2 regions of the Streptomyces sp. NPDC045022 genome follow, and region 2 is predicted to be linked to the other one. Evidence: riboswitches for the same ligand, from Rfam matches in the RefSeq annotation. Region 2 holds a riboswitch; the other holds the start of a gene.
The links. Region 2 has a riboswitch for S-adenosylmethionine ahead of AC07C1_RS40755 (aminotransferase class V-fold PLP-dependent enzyme). Riboswitches for the same ligand answer to the same signal wherever they lie in the genome.

Region 1 (9,078 bases), on a different contig from region 2:
ACGGTGATGACGCCTTCCTTGCCGACCTTGTCCATGGCCTCGGCGATCAGCTCGCCGATCTGGGTGTCGGCGGCGGAGATGGACGCGGTGGAGGCGATCTGCTCCTTGGTCTCGACGTCCTTCGCCTGCTCCAGCAGGGCGGCGGAGACGGCCTCGACGGCCTTCTCGATACCGCGCTTCAGAGCCATCGGGTTGGCGCCGGCGGCGACGTTGCGCAGGCCTTCCTTGACCAGGGCCTGGGCGAGCACGGTCGCGGTGGTCGTACCGTCACCGGCGACGTCGTCCGTCTTCTTGGCGACTTCCTTGACCAGCTCGGCGCCGATCTTCTCGTACGGGTCCTCGAGCTCGATCTCCTTGGCGATGGAGACACCATCGTTGGTGATCGTGGGGGCGCCCCACTTCTTCTCGAGGACGACGTTGCGGCCCTTGGGGCCGAGCGTCACCTTGACGGCGTCCGCGAGCTGGTTCATGCCGCGCTCGAGGCCGCGCCGCGCCTCCTCGTCGAACGCGATGATCTTGGCCATGTGAAGTGGTCCCTCCAGGACTGGGGGTGATTCCTTCGGACCGCGCCCGCGCCCGCGACGGACGGCTCGCCGGCCTCGTGGTTCCTTGCCCCACTTGGCCTGCGGGCCTCACCGACCCGGTCCTTCGTTGTCACTCTCACCTTCAGAGTGCTAACGCAATGATTAGCACTCGGCATGGTCGAGTGCAAGCGCCTCCGGGGGGACAAGGGCGGGGACGGGGGCGCCCGGCCGCCGCGATCAAGGGGGCCCTGGCATGGCGAAGGGCCCGCACCCTGTGCCGGTGCGGGCCCTTCGTCACAAAAAACGTTCAGGCGCTGAGGCGAACCATGTCGGCCTGCGGGCCCTTCTGGCCCTGCGAGATCTCGAACTCCACCCGCTGGCCCTCTTCCAGGGTGCGGTAGCCGTCCATCTGAATGGCGCTGTAATGGACGAAGACGTCCGCACCACCGTCGACCGCGATGAAGCCGTACCCCTTCTCCGCGTTGAACCACTTGACGGTGCCCTGAGCCATGCCTAACTCCCCTATTACTGGCCCTTGCACAGATCCACACTTCGCGGACCCGGGTCAGACCTCACCCCCCATCGGACGGGGGCGTGCGCCGGAACGCGTCGACCGCGGCTGAATGTATCTGTCCAACTGCCGTCTGCAACAGGTCAATCGGACGAGAATTCCGGACGAGCCCGGCCCGGAATCTGCCGAGAATTCATCCGAATTCAGGGCAAGTCGGGCTCCACAAAAGGCACAAAAGCCGCAGAAAACCCGCACACTTTGGCTACTTCTTGTCGGGTTGTGCGGCGAGAATCCAGGGCCCGCAACCTGAAGGCCGCGACCGTGTTCCCCAACTGTACCGCGCTCAATCACACAGAATTGCCCCCTCCGCTTCTCTCACGGGAGGGGGCAATCCGATGAACAATATGTAACTGCTGTTACCGAAGGTAATGATCGGTCATTCGGTCAGCATCCGCCGGCGACGGCCGGAATGATGGAGACACCGGCGCCGTCAGGGGTCTCCGTCTGCAGGCCCTGCTCGAAGCGGACGTCGTCGTCGTTGACGTAGACGTTGACGAACCGGCGCAGCTTGCCCTGGTCGTCCAGCACCCGGGCGGCGATCCCCGTGTGGTTCTTCTCCAGGTTCTCGATGACCTCGGCGAGGGTCGCGCCCTCGGCGGTGACCTCGGCCTGACCGCCGGTGTAGGTGCGCAGGATGGTCGGGATGCGAACGGTCACGCTCATGCGAGGCCAGCCTCTCGGAAGGAGTCCAGGGTCGGGCGGATGGTGGCGCTGAGGCCGGTGCCGGCCACCGCGTCGAGGGTCTTGAGGCCGTCGCCGGTGTTGAGGACGACCGTCGTCTTCGCCGGGTCCAGCACGCCGTCCTTGAGCAGCTTGCGGGTGACGCCGACGGTCACACCGCCCGCCGTCTCCGCGAAGATGCCCTCGGTGCGGGCCAGCAGCTTGATGGCGTCGACGATCTCCGCGTCCGTGACGTCCTCCACGGCACCGCCGGTGCGGCGCGCGATGTCCAGGACGTACGGGCCGTCGGCCGGGTTGCCGATGGCGAGGGACTTGGCGATGGTGTCCGGCTTCTGCGGGCGGACCACGTCGTGGCCGGCCTTGAAGGCGGTGGACACCGGCGAGCAGCCCTCGGCCTGCGCACCGAAGATCGTGTACGGCTTGTCCTCGACGAGACCGAGCTTGATCAGCTCCTGCAGGCCCTTGTCGATCTTCGTGAGCTGTGAGCCGGAGGCGATCGGGACCACGATCTGGTCCGGGAGCCGCCAGCCGAGCTGCTCGCAGATCTCGTACGCCAGGGTCTTGGACCCCTCCGCGTAGTACGGCCGCAGGTTGACGTTGACGAAGCCCCAGCCCTCGCCGGCCGGGTCGCCGATCAGCTCGGAGCAGAAGCGGTTCACGTCGTCGTAGTTGCCCTCGATGCCGACCAGCTCGCCGCCGTAGACGGCGGCCATGACGACCTTGCCCTGCTCCAGGTCGTGCGGGATGAACACGCAGGAGCGGAAGCCGGCCCGGGCGGCGGCGGCGCCGACGGCGCCGGCCAGGTTGCCGGTGGAGGAGCAGGAGAGCGTCGTGAAGCCGAAGGCGCGGGCGGCCTCCAGGGCCTGGGCGACGACCCGGTCCTTGAAGGAGTGCGTCGGGTTGCCGGAGTCGTCCTTCACGTACAGCCCGCCGGTGACGCCCAGCTCGCGGGCCAGGTTGTCGGCCTTGACGAGCTTGGTCCAGCCCGGGTTGAGGTTGGGCTTGTCGGCCACGTCGGCGGGGACGGGCAGCAGGGGCGCGTAACGCCAGATGTTCGCGGGGCCCGCTTCGATGCGCGCCCGCAGCTCTTCGGTGTCGTAGCCGGAGAAGTCGTAGGCGATCTCCAGCGGGCCGAAACACTCCTCGCAGGCGAACACCGGTCCGAGGGGTACCCGGTGACCGCACTCGCGACAGTTCAGGGCCGCGGCGGGACCGAGGTCGACGACGGGATCGCTGGTGCTTGCAACTGTCTGCACAGCCATGGAGGCGAGGCCCTTTCTCCTCATCTTCCTCACGACGCATCTCGCCGTGAGACGGATTTGGCACCTTCCCTAGCCGGGAGCCTCGCGGAGACGATCAGGAGCTGATCTACGAGAACCGACTGGAGGGTTGCCGGGGCTTCATCGGGCCGTGTCCCTCTGCCCCTCTGGATGAGCAATATGTGGTTGTCGACGCGGGCGACCCCCGACATGCGATGGTCACCGGCGTTGTTCAAGACTGTAACCGAAGGCCAGGACAGTTGAGATAGTCGTCCGAAGCGCGAGATGGATCACAGCCACGCCACCCGGCGTCACGGCGCGTGATCAACGAACAGTGAGGAGCCACAGACCGTGCTGGAAGAAGTCGAGCACTGGCTGGCCACCCGCTCCTGGTCCGTGGCCGATCGCCCTCTCCACCGGATACTGGCCGCCAAGCAGCGTACGGGGCACACGATCAGCGTCGTGCTGCCCGCGCTCAACGAGGAGGAGACGGTCGGCGACATCGTCGCGGTCATCCGTCGCGACCTCGTGGAGCAGGTCCCGCTCGTCGACGAGATCGTCGTCGTCGACTCGGGTTCCACCGACCGCACCGCCGCGGTCGCCGCCGCCGCCGGCGCCCGGGTCGTCCACCGCGACGACATCCTGCCCCGCGTCCCCACCGTCCCCGGCAAGGGCGAGGTGCTCTGGCGCTCGCTGCTCGTCACCAGCGGGGACATCCTCTGCTTCATCGACGCGGACCTGAAGGAGTTCTCCTCCGACTTCGTCTCCGGGATCGTCGGCCCGCTGCTCACCGACCCGGAGGTGGACCTGGTCAAGGGCATGTACGACCGCCCGCTCGGCGGCGCGGCGGGACAGGGCGGCCGGGTCACGGAACTCGTGGCCCGCCCGCTGCTGAACATGCACTGGCCGCAGCTGGCCGGCTTCGTGCAGCCGCTGGGCGGTGAGTACGCGGCCCGCCGCTCCCTGCTGGAACAGCTGCCGTTCCCGGTCGGCTACGGCGTGGAGCTGGGCATGCTGGTGGACGCCCTGCACCTGGTGGGGCTCGACGCGCTGGCCCAGGTGGACGTGGGGGTGCGCAAGCACCGGCACCAGGACGGCCAGGCGCTGGGCCGGATGGCCGCCGCCATCTACCGCACGGCCCAGCTGCGGCTGGCCCGCGGGCACCTGGTCCGGCCCTCCCTCACCCAGTTCGAGCGGGGCGAGGACGGCTTCGAGCCGCGCACCTACTCGGTGGACACCGAGGAACGGCCGCCGATGGCGGAGATCGCGGAGTACGCGGCACGCCGGGTCGCGTGAGCGCCCGCATGAAGAACGGCCGTATACAGCCCCCTTCCGGGGTGGACCGTACGTTTGAGCGTTTCCGGGCCGGGCTAGGTTGAGGCGTATGTCTTCCACGCACGGTGCTGAGGTGCTGGTCGCCTCCAATCGCGGCCCGGTTTCGTATCAGGTGGGCGAGAACGGCTCGCTGCACGCCAAGCGGGGCGGCGGCGGGCTGGTCTCCGGGCTGTCGGCCATCGGGCCGGACACCAACGCGGTGTGGGTGTGCGCCGCGCTCGGCGACGGCGACCGGGCGGCCGTACGGCGCGCGGACGGCGGTCTGCTGCCGGCCGAGGAGACCGGCGGCCAGCGGGTACGGATGCTCGACATCGACGCGACCGTGCACGCCGACGCGTACAACGGCATCGCCAACTCGGTGCTCTGGTTCGTCCACCACCTGCTGTACCAGACCCCGCTGGAGCCGGTCTTCGACGCGGAGTTCCGCCGTCAGTGGGCGTCGTACGAGGCCTACAACCAGGCGTTCGCGGAGGCGCTCGCGGAGGAGGCGGCCGAAGGCGCGGCGGTGCTGATCCAGGACTACCACCTGGCCCTCGCCCCCCGGATGCTCCGCCGGCTCCGTCCCGACCTGCGCATCGGCCACTTCTCGCACACCCCGTGGGCTCCGCCGGACTACTTCCGCCTGCTGCCCGACGACATCGCGGCCGAGTTGCTCACCGGCATCCTGGGCGCGGACCGGGCGGCGTTCCTCACGCACCGCTGGGCGGACGCGTTCCGGGACTGCTGCCACGCGGTGCTCGGCCCCGCGATCCCCTCGGGCACCCGGATCGGCGTGCACGGGCTCGGCGCGGACGCCGACTTCCTGCGCAAGCGGGCCCACGAACCCGACGTGGACGAGCGGATGGCGGTGCTCCGGGAGGAGATCGGCGAGGGGCGCAAGGCGATCGTCCGCGTCGATCGCACCGAGCTGTCGAAGAACATCGTCCGCGGGCTCCTGGCGTACCGGCAGCTGCTGGACGACCACCCCGAGTGGCGCGAGCGGGTCGTCCACGTGGCGTTCGCCTACCCGTCCCGGCAGGACCTCGCCGTGTACCGGGAGTACACGGCCGAGGTGCAGCGGGTCGCGGAGGAGATCAACGCGCGGTACGGGACGGCCGGCTGGACTCCGGTGGTACTGCATGTGAAGGACGACTTCGCGCGCTCCCTGGCCGCGTACCGGCTCGCCGACGTGGCGCTGGTCAACCCCATCCGGGACGGCATGAACCTGGTCGCCAAGGAGATCCCGGTCGTCTCGGACGAGGGCTGCGCGCTGGTGCTGTCGCGGGAGGCGGGGGCGTACGAGGAGCTGGGCGAGGACGCGATCGTGGTGAACCCGTACGACATCGCGGGCACGGCGAAGGCGTTGCACGAGGCGCTGACCCTGCCCGGGGACGAGCGGGCGGAACGGTCCAGGAGGCTGGCCGCGGCGGCGACGGCGCTGCCGCCCGCCCGGTGGTTCCTGGACCAGTTGCACGCCCTGGACGATCAGTCCAGCTGAGCCGCCAGCCGCCGCAGCAGATCCACGACGCCCGCCGGGCCGTCCACCACCAGGTCGGCCCGGTCGGCCAGTTCCGTGACCTCCGTGCTGCCGCTGCAGACCAGCAGGCCGGGGACGCCGGAGGAGCGGAGTTCGTCCACCGCGGCGAAGGCGGGGAGGTCGCCCAGGTCGTCGCCGGCGTAGAGGACCGACTCGGCGCCGACCTTGCGGACGTACTCGCTGAGCGCGACGCCCTTGTCCATGCCCGGCGGGCGCAGTTCCAGCACCATCCGGCCGGGCTCGACGATCAGGCCGTGGCGGGTGGCGAGGCCGATGAGGGGCTCCCGCAGGGCCTCGAACGCGGCCTGCGGGTCCGCCGCGCGGCGGGTGTGCACGGCGACCGCCCGGCCCTTCTCCTCGATCCACGTGCCCTGCCAGGCGCCGACCCGGTCCAGCAGGCCCGGCAGCTCCGCGCGGACCGCCGCCACGCCGGGGTGCGGGGCCGGGGCGGTGACCGTGCCGGTGGCCGCGTCCCAGCGTTCGGCGCCGTAGTGGCCGAGGACGGTCAGCTGCTCCAGGCCGGGCACGCCGGCGAAGCCGCCGTACCGCACGGCGACACCGGCGGGCCGGCCGGTGATCACGGCGACGGAGGCCACCTTGGGGGCGAGCGCGGCGAGCGCGGGTACGGCCTCGGGGTGGGCGCGGGCCTGGTCGGGGTCGGCGACGATCGGGGCCAGCGTGCCGTCGAAGTCCAGTCCGATCACCGCGGTCCGGGGGCGGGCCAGCAGAGCGGCCAGCCCCTCCCGGCCCGCCGGGGTGGCCGGGGTCGGCAGAGGGTCCATCGGGTGGGTCGCGGAGTCCGTCGTGTGGGTGCCCATACCGCGACACTATCCGCGCGAGCCCGGGTCCACTCCTCAGCGCTCGGCCCGGCGGGACTCTCGTACGCGGCGCAGGCGGTTCACCGTCACCGGATCGTGGGCCAGGGCACGCTCGTCGTCCAGGAGGGCGTTGAGGAGCTGGTAGTAGCGCACGGGCGACAGGCCCAGCTCCTCGCGGATCGCTCGTTCCTTCGCGCCGGGGCCGGGAAAGCCCCGGCGCTCCAGCGCGAGGATGGCTTGTTCGCGGTGGCCGAGTTCCATGAGGGCCACCGTAACGCCGGGCACCGACAACCGGCTCAGCCGGCGTTGCCGCTGTCGGCCGCCGTGGCCGCCGCCTGGAGGCGGGTCAGGACGCCGGACGGGCTGCCGCCGGGGGCGACCGCCTGTCCGATGTTCTTCTTCACGGCCGCGCTGACCGACGCCCAGGAGATCTTGCCGACCGGATACAGCTCGGAGGTGGGCAGCTGGTCGAGGAAGGGGCGCAGGGCCCTGTCGGCGGCCGCGTCCGACTCGCTCATGGCGTTGGAGGCGGAGCCGGTGACCGGCAGCAGTCCGTACTCGCGGGAGAAGCCGAGCACGTTCTTCTCGCTGTAGACGAAGTCGAGGAAGTCTCCGATCCGGTCGGCGTGCCCGTTCTGCTTGAAGCCCATCATCCAGTCGGTGACGCCCATCGAGGCCCTGGCCGTGCCGGTGCGGCCGGGCATCGGCACCATGCCGAACTTCACGCCCTTCCTGGCGGCCTGCTGGATCAGCGTGGGGTGTCCGTTGAGCATGCCGACCTGGCCGTCGGCGAAGGCGGCGAAGGCGTCCGCGCGGTTGAGCTTGCCGGGGGCGACCGGGCCGGTCAGGTCCTTGCCGACCAGGTCGTCCTTGAGCCAGGTGAAGGTGCCGACGTTCTGCGTGGAGTCGATGGTGTAGGTGCCGACGTCGTCGGTGTAGCCGCTGCCGCCGTTGCCGCCGCTCAGCAGCCACTGCATGGTCTCGGCCTGGGCCTCCTCGGGGCCGAGGGGCAGGGCGTAGGGGTACTTCACGCCCTTTTCCTTGAGCGTCTCGGCGTCGGCGGCCAGCTCGTCCCAGGTGGTGGGCGGGGTGATGCCGGCCTTGGCGAAGAGGGTCTTGTTGTAGAAGAGCACGCGCGTGGAGGCGGCGAAGGGGATGCCGTACTGGGTGTGCCTCCACTGGCCCGCGTCCGAGAGCTGGGAGAGGAAGTCCGCCTGGGTGCGTATGGAGAGCAGGTCGGAGACCGGGTAGAGCTTGCCGGCGGCCGCGTAGTCGGCGTAGGCGCCGATCTGGGCCAGGTCCGGGGCGTGCCCGGCGTCGACCATCTCCTTGACCTTGCGGTCCACGTCGTTCCAGGAGTAGACGTCGACCTCGACCCGCACCCCGGGGTGCTTGGACTCGTACTCCTTGACCAGGGCGTCCCAGTACTTCTTGGAGCTGTTGGCGGCCGAGTCGCCGTAGTCGGCCGCGACGAGTCTGAGGGTGACGTCGGAGGAGCCCGTACTCCCGCAGCCGCCGAGGACCGCCGTCATGCCCAGTGCGGACACCACCGCGATCGTTCCTGCCGTACGCCGACGCACCGTCAAAGCCCCAACCCTGCTGTGTGACCGTTCAACATGTGGACTCATAAGGTCTACACCACGGGAGTGGACTAGACCTCTCCCGGGTATGAGGGTCACACTGGGTTCCGTGGTGAGACATGTCATCGCCCTGGACGTGGGCGGAACCGGGATGAAGGCCGCCCTCGTCGGCGACGACGGCGCGCTGCTGCACCGCGCCCGCCGTGCCACGGGCCGCGAGCGCGGTCCCGACGCGGTGGTCGCGGCGATCCTCGACTTCGCCGCCGAGCTGCGCGCGTACGGGGTGGAGCACTACGGCGAGGCGGCCGCCGCGGCCGGCATCGCGGTCCCCGGCATCGTCGACGAGCAGCGGGGCATCGCCGCCTACGCGGCCAACCTCGGCTGGCGGGACGTCCCGCTGCGCGCCCTGCTCACCGAGCGGCTCGGGGTGCCGGTCGCCCTCGGCCACGACGTGCGCACCGGCGGGCTCGCCGAGGGCCGGATCGGCGCGGGACGGGGTGCCGACCGGTTCCTGTTCGTGCCGCTCGGCACCGGGATCGCCGGTGCCATCGGCCTGGACGGCCGGGTGGAGGCGGGCGCGCACGGTTTCGCGGGCGAGATCGGCCACATCGTCGTACGTCCCGGCGGCGCCCCCTGCCCCTGCGGGCAGCACGGCTGTCTGGAGCGGTACGCCTCCGCGTCCGCCGTCAGCGAGGCCTGGGCGGCGGCCTGCGCGGACCCGGACGCGGACGCGGCCGACTGCGCCAAGGCGGTCACGTCCGGTGACCCGAACGCCGTCCGGGTCTGGCAGGCGG
Region 2 (9,078 bases):
CAAGGCACAGCGGGCCGTCGTGGAGCGTGCCCTCAGAGTGGACTCCGTGCCGGCCGTGCCGGGCTCCTGGTACTGGGTGAGCGACAAGGAACTCCACTACCGCCCCAAGGAGTACTGGCCCAGCCACGCCACCATCCAGGTGCACAGCAACCTGGACGGCGTCAAGATCGGCGACCGGCTGTGGGGCGGCAAGTCCAAAGCGCTGAAGATCACCACGGGTGACCGGATCGAGGTCGTCACGGACGCCTCCGCGCACCAGCTCACGTTCTACAAGAACGGCCAGCAGGTCGAGCAGATCCCCGTCACCACCGGCAAGCCCGGTTTCGAGACCCGCAACGGTGTCAAGGTCGTACTGGAGAAGCAGTACTTCGTACGGATGCGCGGCGCCACCGTCGGCATCGCCGAGGGCAGCTCCGACTCCTACGACCTGCCGGTCTACTACGCCACCCGGGTCACCTGGTCCGGCGAGTACGTCCACGCCGCCCCATGGTCCGTCGGCTCCCAGGGCTATGCGAACGTCAGCCACGGCTGCACCGGCATGAGCACGTCCAACGCCGAGTGGTTCTTCGACAACGTCCACCAGGGCGACATCGTCAAGGTCGTCAACTCCGACGGCGACCCCATGGAGCCCTTCGGCAACGGCTTCGGCGACTGGAACGTCGACTGGAAGAAGTGGCGCACGGGCAGCGCGCTGATCAACGGCACCCCGGACGGCCCGGCGCCGGGAGACGCGGTGAGACTCCAGCCGACGGCCGTGTGAGCGCCCCTCAGGGGCGCGGGGCGGCATCGACGTGCGGCCGCGCCGCGTGGGCGCGGCGAGCCACGCACGGCGAGAGCCGCGCACGGACCCCGCGCCCCGGGCTCCTAGGCGCTCAGCAACCTCTTCTGACGGAGCAGGGAGGCCAGTGCGGCGGCGAACTCCACCGGATCCACCGGCAGGGTCACAGCCGCGTCGGCCCGGCTCCAGGTGGCCAGCCACGCGTCCTGGGGCCGGCCCATGAGCAGGAGCACCGGCGGGCAGTTGAACACCTCGTCCTTGATCTGCCGGCACACCCCCATGCCGCCCATGGGCACGGCCTCGCCGTCGAGCACACAGACGTCGATGCCGCCCTTGTCCAGCTCGCTCAGCACCGCCGCGGGCGTCGCGCACTCCAGGAACTCGACCTGGGGCACGTCCGGAGCGGGTCGGCGCCCGGTGGCCAGCCGTACTTGTTCGCGGGTGTTGGAGTCGTCGCTGTAGACCAGCACCGTGGCGGTCGGCTGCATTGTTCCTCCGGGACGTCAGCGTCGTACGGACAGGACGGACGGGGCCGTTTGGGCGGATGTTACTCCCATGAACACCACGTCAGCACCGGTTCTGCGGGCAGCAACACTCCGAACGGCACCCCCCGGGGTGAGGGCGGGATAAGCGACCGACATAATGTCGGTCGTGGCGACAGCAACGACAGTAGAAACCGGGCACGCGCACCCGTCGGTCAACCGGCCGAACCTCACCAGCGTCGGAACCATCATCTGGCTGAGTTCCGAGCTGATGTTCTTCGCGGCCCTCTTCGCGATGTACTTCACCCTCCGGTCGGTGACCGGACCGGCTCACTGGAAGGAGATGGCGCACGCGCTCAACGTGCCCTTCTCCGCGACGAACACCACGATCCTGGTGCTCTCCTCCCTCACCTGCCAGCTCGGCGTGTTCGCGGCCGAGCGCGGCGACGTGAAGAAGCTCCGTGGCTGGTTCATCCTCACCTTCATCATGGGTGCGATCTTCATCGGCGGTCAGATCTACGAGTACACGGAGCTGGTGAAGAAGGACGGCATCTCGCTGTCCTCCGACCCGTACGGCTCGGTGTTCTACCTGACCACCGGCTTCCACGGCCTGCACGTGACGGGCGGGCTCATCGCCTTCCTGCTGGTCCTCGGCCGCACCTACGCGGCGAAGAGGTTCACGCACGAGCAGGCGACCGCCGCCATCGTCGTGTCCTACTACTGGCACTTCGTCGACGTCGTCTGGATCGGCCTCTTCGCCACGATCTACCTGATCAAGTAGCGGCGACCGCTCCCGCACATCCAGAAGCATCGACGCAGAAGATCCTGACACCGGGGTAATCCGTGAAAAAGCTCTCCGCACGACGACGCCATCCGCTGGCGGCGGTCGTCGTCCTACTCCTCGCGCTGGCGGCCACTGGGGGGCTGTACGCCGCGTTCGCGCCCGCGGGCAAGGCGCAGGCCGATGAAACCTCCCAGTCCCTGACCATCAAGGAGGGCAAGAAGCTCTACGAGGTCGGCTGCGCCAGCTGCCACGGCACCGGTGGCCAGGGCTCCTCCGACGGGCCGAGCCTGATCGGTGTCGGGGCCGCGGCCGTCGACTTCCAGGTCGGCACCGGCCGTATGCCGGCCTCGACCTCCGAGATGGCGCAGCTCCCGCGCAAGAAGGTCACCTACACCCAGGGCGAGATCGACCAGCTCGCCGCGTACATCGCGTCGCTGGGCGCCGGCCCGAGCGTACCGACCAAGCAGCAGTACGGTCCGGAAGGCGCGGACATCGCCAAGGGCGGCGAACTGTTCCGCACCAACTGCGCACAGTGCCACAATTTCACCGGCAAGGGCGGTGCCCTCACCGAGGGCAAGTACGCGCCCACCCTGGAAGATGTGGCCCCGAAGCACGTCTACGAGGCCATGCAGACGGGCCCGCAGAACATGCCGTCCTTCCCCGACACCACCCTGTCGGAGAAGAACAAGAAGGACATCATCGCGTACCTGCACGCGGTCAACGGCAGCGAGACGGACAATCCTGGTGGAATGGAGCTGGGCGGCCTCGGGCCGGTCAGTGAAGGTCTGTTCGCCTGGATCTTCGGTCTGGGCGCGTTGATCGCGGTCGCCGTCTGGGTCGCCGCTCGGACCGCAAAGGCCAAGAAGTCATGAGTAGCCAAGACATTCCAGAAGAGAACCTGCCCGCTGAGCAGGACCACGCGCATGGCGCCGTGAGCGTCGCGGACGAGGAGAACCCGTTCTCCGACCCCGGCCTGCCGCCGCACGAGCACCGGATCCAGGACATCGACGAACGGGCCGCCAAGCGGTCCGAGCGTGTGGTCGCCCTGCTGTTCACGGTGTCGATGCTGGCCACCATCGGCTTCATCGCGGCGTACGTCGCGATCCCGCACGACAAGTCGATCTTCGTCTTCCCGATCGGCCACCTCAGCGCCCTGAACTTCGCGCTGGGTCTGACCCTCGGCACGGCGCTGTTCTGCATCGGCGCGGGCGCGGTCCACTGGGCCCGCACCCTGATGTCCGACGTGGAGGTCGCCGACGAGCGGCACGCGATCGAGGCTCCGCCGGAGGTCCGGGCGAAGGTCCACGAGGACTTCCGTCTGGGTGCCAAGGAGTCGGCGCTCGGCCGCCGCAAGCTGATCCGCAACACGATGCTCGGCGCGCTCACCCTGGTGCCGCTCTCCGGCGTCATGCTGCTGCGCGACCTCGGTCCGCTGCCGCACAGCTCGCTGCGCCACACGCTGTGGGCCAAGGGCAAGCGCCTGGTCAACATGAACACGAACCAGCCGCTGCGTCCCGAGGACGTCGCCGTCGGCTCGCTCACCTTCGCCAAGCCCGACGGTCTGGAGGAGGCGGCCGAGGACTTCCAGACGGAGATCGCCAAGGCGGCCCTGATGATCGTCCGGCTCCAGCCGGGCAACATCAAGGACAAGCGCGAACTCGCCTGGTCGCACGAGGGCATCGTGGCGTACTCGAAGATCTGCACCCACGTGGGTTGCCCGATCTCGCTGTACGAGCAGCAGACGCACCACGTGCTGTGCCCGTGCCACCAGTCCACCTTCGACCTCTCCGACGGTGCCCGAGTGATCTTCGGCCCCGCCGGCCACGCCCTGCCGCAGCTGCGCATCGGTGTGGACAGTGAGGGTTACCTCCAGGCGCTCGGCGACTTCGAGGAGCCCGTCGGTCCTGCATTCTGGGAGCGCGGATGAGTACTGCACCGAACGACAAGAGTTCATCTGCCGCCGGCGCGGCGGGTCGCTCTCGCGGGACGGCACCGGCCGGCGAGCGGATCGCCGACTGGGCCGACGGCCGGCTCGGGATCTACTCCCTGGCCAAGTCCAACATGCGCAAGATCTTCCCCGACCACTGGTCGTTCATGTTGGGTGAGGTCTGCCTCTACAGCTTCATCATCATCATCCTGACGGGTGTCTATCTGACGCTGTTCTTCCACCCGTCGATGACCGAGGTGGAGTACCACGGCAGCTACGTCCCGCTCCAGGGACAGCTGATGTCCGAGGCGTTCAGCTCGACCCTGCACATCTCCTTCGACGTGCGCGGTGGTCTGCTGGTCCGGCAGATCCACCACTGGGCGGCGCTGATCTTCCTCGCCGGCATGTTCGTGCACATGATGCGCGTGTTCTTCACCGGGGCGTTCCGCAAGCCGCGTGAGATCAACTGGCTGTTCGGCTTCCTGCTGTTCGTCCTGGGCATGTTCACCGGCTTCACCGGTTACTCGCTCCCGGACGACCTGCTCTCCGGCACCGGTGTCCGCTTCATGGAGGGCGCGATCCTGTCCGTGCCGATCGTCGGCACGTACCTGTCGTACTTCCTCTTCGGCGGCGAGTTCCCCGGCCACGACTTCGTTGCGCGGTTCTACTCGGTCCACATCCTGCTGCTGCCGGGCATCATGCTCGGTCTGGTGGTCGGCCACCTGATCCTGGTCTTCTACCACAAGCACACGCAGTTCGCGGGCCCCGGAAAGTCCGAGAAGAACGTCGTCGGCATGCCGCTGCTGCCGGTCTACATGGCCAAGGCCGGAGGCTTCTTCTTCCTGGTCTTCGGTGCCATCGCGGTCATCGCGGCGATCGCGCAGATCAACCCGATCTGGGCCATGGGCCCCTACCGTCCGGACCAGGTGTCGACCGGCGCCCAGCCCGACTGGTACATGGGCTTCGCCGAGGGCCTGATCCGCTTCATGCCGGGCTGGGAGATCAACTTCTGGGGTCACACGCTCGTCCTGGGCGTGTTCATCCCGCTGGTGCTCTTCCCGCTGGTCCTGGCGGCGATCGCGGTCTACCCGTTCATCGAGTCCTGGGTCACCGGCGACAAGCGCGAGCACCACATCCTGGACCGCCCGCGCAACGCTCCGACCCGTACCGCGTTCGGTGTCGCCTGGGTGACGATCTACATGATCACCCTGGTCGGCGGTGGCAACGACCTGTGGGCCACGCACTTCCACCTGTCGATCAACGCCGTCACCTGGTTCGTCCGGATCGGTTTCTTCGTGGGCCCGGTCGTCGCGTTCATCGTCACCAAGCGGATCTGCCTCGGTCTGCAGCGCCGCGACCGCGACAAGGTGCTGCACGGCCGCGAGACCGGCATCATCAAGCGGCTGCCGCACGGTGAGTTCATCGAGGTGCACGAGCCGCTCAGCCAGGAGCAGCTGCACACGCTCACCGCGCACGAGCAGTACCAGCCGGCCGAGATCGGCCCGGCGGTGGACGAGAACGGTGTCGAGCGCAAGGTGAAGGGCTCGGAGAAGCTGCGTGCGAAGCTCTCCACCGCCTACTACGGCGAGGACAACCAGATCCCGAAGCCGACCGTCGAGGAGTACAAGGAGATCACGAGCGGCCACGGCCACCACTGATCCCCGCGTCGCCACGCCACGCTGAAGGGCCCCGTCCGCGTTACGGACGGGGCCCTTCGCTGTGCTCCGGGCTGGATAGGGTGGTGCACGACTGTGCAGGAATCTGTTCTAGGAGCGGCTGATGAGCGCTGTGACCCCCGCTGGAGGCGACACCGCGGCGGGCCGTTCCTGGCCCGCCCTGCTGAACGGTCTGCTGGACGGCCGGGACCTGTCCGCCGACGAGACCGCGTGGGCGATGGACCGGATCATGCGCGGCGAGGCGACCGACGCGCAGATCGCCGGGTTCGCGGTGGCCCTGCGGGCCAAGGGACAGACGGTGGAGGAAATCACCGGTCTGGTCCGCACGATGTACGAGCACGCGAACGTGATCGAGGTGCCCGGCCGGACCGTCGACATCGTCGGCACGGGCGGCGACGGGGCGAGAACGGTGAACATCTCCACGATGTCGTCGCTGGTCGTCGCCGGTACGGGCGCGAAGGTGGTGAAGCACGGCAATCGCGCCGCGTCCTCCGCCTCGGGGTCCTCCGACGTCCTGGAGAAGCTGGGCGTCAATCTCGACCTGACGCCCCGCCGGGTGGCGGAGGTCGCGGAGGAGGCCGGCATCACCTTCTGCTTCGCGGTGAAGTTCCATCCCGCGTTGCGTCATGTGGGTGCCGCGCGCGGGCAGCTGGGCATCCGGACGGTGTTCAACCTGCTCGGTCCGCTGACCAATCCGGCGCGGGTACGGGCCCAGGCGGTCGGGGTGGCGGTGGCGCACGAGGCGCCGATCGTCGCCGGCGTGCTCGCGGAACGCGGCAACTCCTCGCTGGTCTTCCGCGGCGACGACGGCCTGGACGAGCTGACGACGACGTCCACGTCCCGCGTCTGGGTCGTGCGGGACGGAAGGGTCGGCGAGGAGACCTTCGACCCGCGTGACGTCGGCATCGACCTCGTGCCCGTGGAGGCCCTGCGCGGCGGCGACCCGTCCTACAACGCCGAGGTCGCCCGCCGCCTGCTGGACGGCGAGCAGGGCGCGGTACGGGACGCCGTGCTGCTGAACTCGGCGGCGGCCCTGGTGGCCCTCCAGCCGACCGACGCCCCGCTCGCCGGCCGGCTCCGGGACGGCATGGCCAAGGCCGCCGAGTCCATCGACTCCGGCGCGGCGAAGCGGGCGCTGGAGCGGTGGGTGGCCGCGAGCAATCGCTAGCCGGCCTGGGTGCGGGCGAGTTCGGCGCCGCCCGGCGGGCCGAGTCCGCGGAAGCGCCGTCGCGGCGGGCGGGGGGGGGTAGCCCTCTGCCCACCGCGACGCCGCTCAGCCATGGCGGCGGCGTCCGGCGGTGCCGAACCCTCCGCACCCCCGTCCCGCCATCCGGACACGGGTTGCGCGGCGATGATCCGCTCGGCTAGTTTCCTGTTCAGGTCATGAGTGACAGTCATGAGGCCCCGGCTGACTGTCCGGCAACCCTCCGTCCGTGGCGGGGTGCCCCGGGTGAAGACCAGGTCGCGGACAGCAAGGTCTGCGGCAAGCGCGGACCCCTCGCGCGCTTCTGACCGAGCGCGGGGCCAGGGGTCCTGGTCGTCGAGGGAGCCTTCCGTGAGCAAGCGAATGCGATAGGGCCGCAGAGCCCCGCCTCCGCGTACCCCTTCTCACCTCATCCGCGCTGGAGCCCTGTCCGCTCGCGCGGTGAGTCCCACCTGCTCACACGGGAGTTCACCCATGTCCGTCTCCACCGCTGCCGCCGACCAGACCGTCTGCCAGGACCTCTCGGGCGCGCTGCCCGTTCTCGGCCGGGATGTCACCGTCCCGCTCGTGACGGGCGGCGAAGTCACCTACGCCGCGCTCGACTACGCGGCCAGCGCCCCCGCCCTCCAGCGCGTCTGGGACGACGTCGCCGCCTACGCCCCGTACTACGGCAGCGTCCACCGCGGTGCCGGCTACCTCTCCCAGCTCTCCACCGACCTGTTCGAGAACGCCCGCAGGACCGTCGCCGGCTTCCTCGGCTGCCGGGAGGAAGACCAGGTGATCTTCACCCGGTCGACCACCGACTCGCTGAACCTGCTGGCCCGCGCGCTCCCGGCCGACTGCCAGGTCTTCGTCTTCGAGACCGAGCACCACGCCTCCCTGCTGCCCTGGCAGGACGCGAAGGTCACCTACCTCAACGCCCCGCGCACCCCGCGGCAGGCCGTCGAGACCCTGGAGCGGGCCCTCGCCGACCGCGACCCCTACGGGCCGGCCCTGGTCTGCGTCACCGGTGCCTCCAACGTCACCGGCGAGCTGTGGCCGGTGCGTGAGCTGGCCGCCGCAGCCCACGCGCACGGCGCCCGGATCGTCCTCGACGCCGCCCAGCTCGCCCCGCACCACCCGGTGGACATCCGTGACCTGGACGTCGACTGGGTCGCCTTCTCCGGGCACAAGCTGTACGCCCCGTTCGGCTGCGGTGTCCTGGCCGGCCGCGCCGACTGGCTGCGGGCGGCCGAGCCGTACCTCGCGGGCGGCGGCGCCAGCCGCAAGGTCTCCCGGCGCACCGACGGGGGAGTGGACGTGGAGTGGCACGAGAGCGCCGCCCGCCACGAGGCCGGCTCCCCGAACGTCATCGGCGCCTACTCCATCGCGTCCGCCTGCAAGGCCCTCACCGAGGCCGGCTGGGACACCCTCGTCGCCCGCGAGCAGCACCTCGTCCGCACGGTCCGCGAGGGCCTCGCCGAGGTGCCCGAGGTGCGGATCCTCTCCCTCTTCGGCGACGACGCCCCGCGCGTCGGCGTGATCTCCTTCGTCGTCGAGGGCTGGAACAGCTCCCACTTCGCCGCCGCCCTCTCCGCCGAGTACGGCATCGGCGTCCGCGACGGCCTGTTCTGCGCCCACCCGCTCGTCCGCACCCTGCTCGGCAGCGACCCCCAGTCCCAGGGCGAGTGCGGTGCCCCGGAGGCGGCCCCGGGCGAGAAGTCCCTCAACGCCATCCGCGTGAGCTTCGGCGCGGGCACGCCGGACGAGCATGTGGAGCGGTTCGTCACGGCGGTCAGGGAGCTGGTGACCGAGGGCGCGAAGTGGACCTACCGCACCGAGGACGGCCGCTGCGTCCCGGCGGTGTGAGGCCGGCCCGAGCGACAGCGGGCGTTGAGGGGCGCGGGGACGTACGCGACGCCCGTGAGAAGTCCCGCGCCCACCCGGAGTCGGGCGGCATGGGCGGGGTGTACCTCGCCCGGTCGCGCACGGCGCTCCGGCTCGCGGTGAAGGCGGTGCGGACCGAGCACGCCGAGGACCGCACCTCCCGCGCCCGGTTCCGGCACGAGGGGCGGGCCCCGCGGAACGTGGTCGTACGGCATCCGGGGCGTCGAGCCGGCTGAACCCCGCGCGGTGGTGGCCGGCGACACGGTGTTCGCCCCACCGCGCCGGCGACGGCCGGCACACCCCGGTCGTCACGGCCGCCGCCTCCGCGTCCCCTGCGGCACCGGCAGCGCGGCGGTGGACG

Region 1: it holds a riboswitch for S-adenosylmethionine, as region 2 does, so the genes downstream of both, thrC (threonine synthase) here and AC07C1_RS40755 (aminotransferase class V-fold PLP-dependent enzyme) in region 2, are expected to answer to the same signal.

The regions. Positions count from the first base shown of each region.
Region 1 is NZ_JBWKIR010000007.1:77,652-86,729, reverse strand. Features, by position in the region: gene groL (chaperonin GroEL) at 1-524, opposite strand, end outside; gene AC07C1_RS15080 (cold-shock protein) at 832-1,035, opposite strand; gene AC07C1_RS15075 (ubiquitin-like small modifier protein 1) at 1,480-1,758, opposite strand; gene thrC (threonine synthase) at 1,755-3,038, opposite strand; SAM riboswitch class I at 3,056-3,213, opposite strand; gene AC07C1_RS15065 (glucosyl-3-phosphoglycerate synthase) at 3,387-4,331, shown strand; gene AC07C1_RS15060 (alpha,alpha-trehalose-phosphate synthase (UDP-forming)) at 4,420-5,847, shown strand; gene otsB (trehalose-phosphatase) at 5,835-6,704, opposite strand; gene AC07C1_RS15050 (DUF3263 domain-containing protein) at 6,741-6,965, opposite strand; gene AC07C1_RS15045 (ABC transporter substrate-binding protein) at 7,001-8,284, opposite strand; gene AC07C1_RS15040 (ROK family protein) at 8,397-9,078, shown strand, end outside.
Region 2 is NZ_JBWKIR010000062.1:143-9,220, reverse strand. Features, by position in the region: gene AC07C1_RS40790 (L,D-transpeptidase) at 1-760, shown strand, start outside; gene AC07C1_RS40785 (response regulator) at 865-1,266, opposite strand; gene ctaE (aa3-type cytochrome oxidase subunit III) at 1,421-2,041, shown strand; gene qcrC (cytochrome bc1 complex diheme cytochrome c subunit) at 2,104-2,916, shown strand; gene qcrA (cytochrome bc1 complex Rieske iron-sulfur subunit) at 2,913-3,971, shown strand; gene qcrB (cytochrome bc1 complex cytochrome b subunit) at 3,968-5,629, shown strand; gene trpD (anthranilate phosphoribosyltransferase) at 5,751-6,815, shown strand; SAM riboswitch class IV at 7,027-7,143, shown strand; gene AC07C1_RS40755 (aminotransferase class V-fold PLP-dependent enzyme) at 7,326-8,699, shown strand; gene AC07C1_RS40750 (hypothetical protein) at 8,789-8,953, shown strand.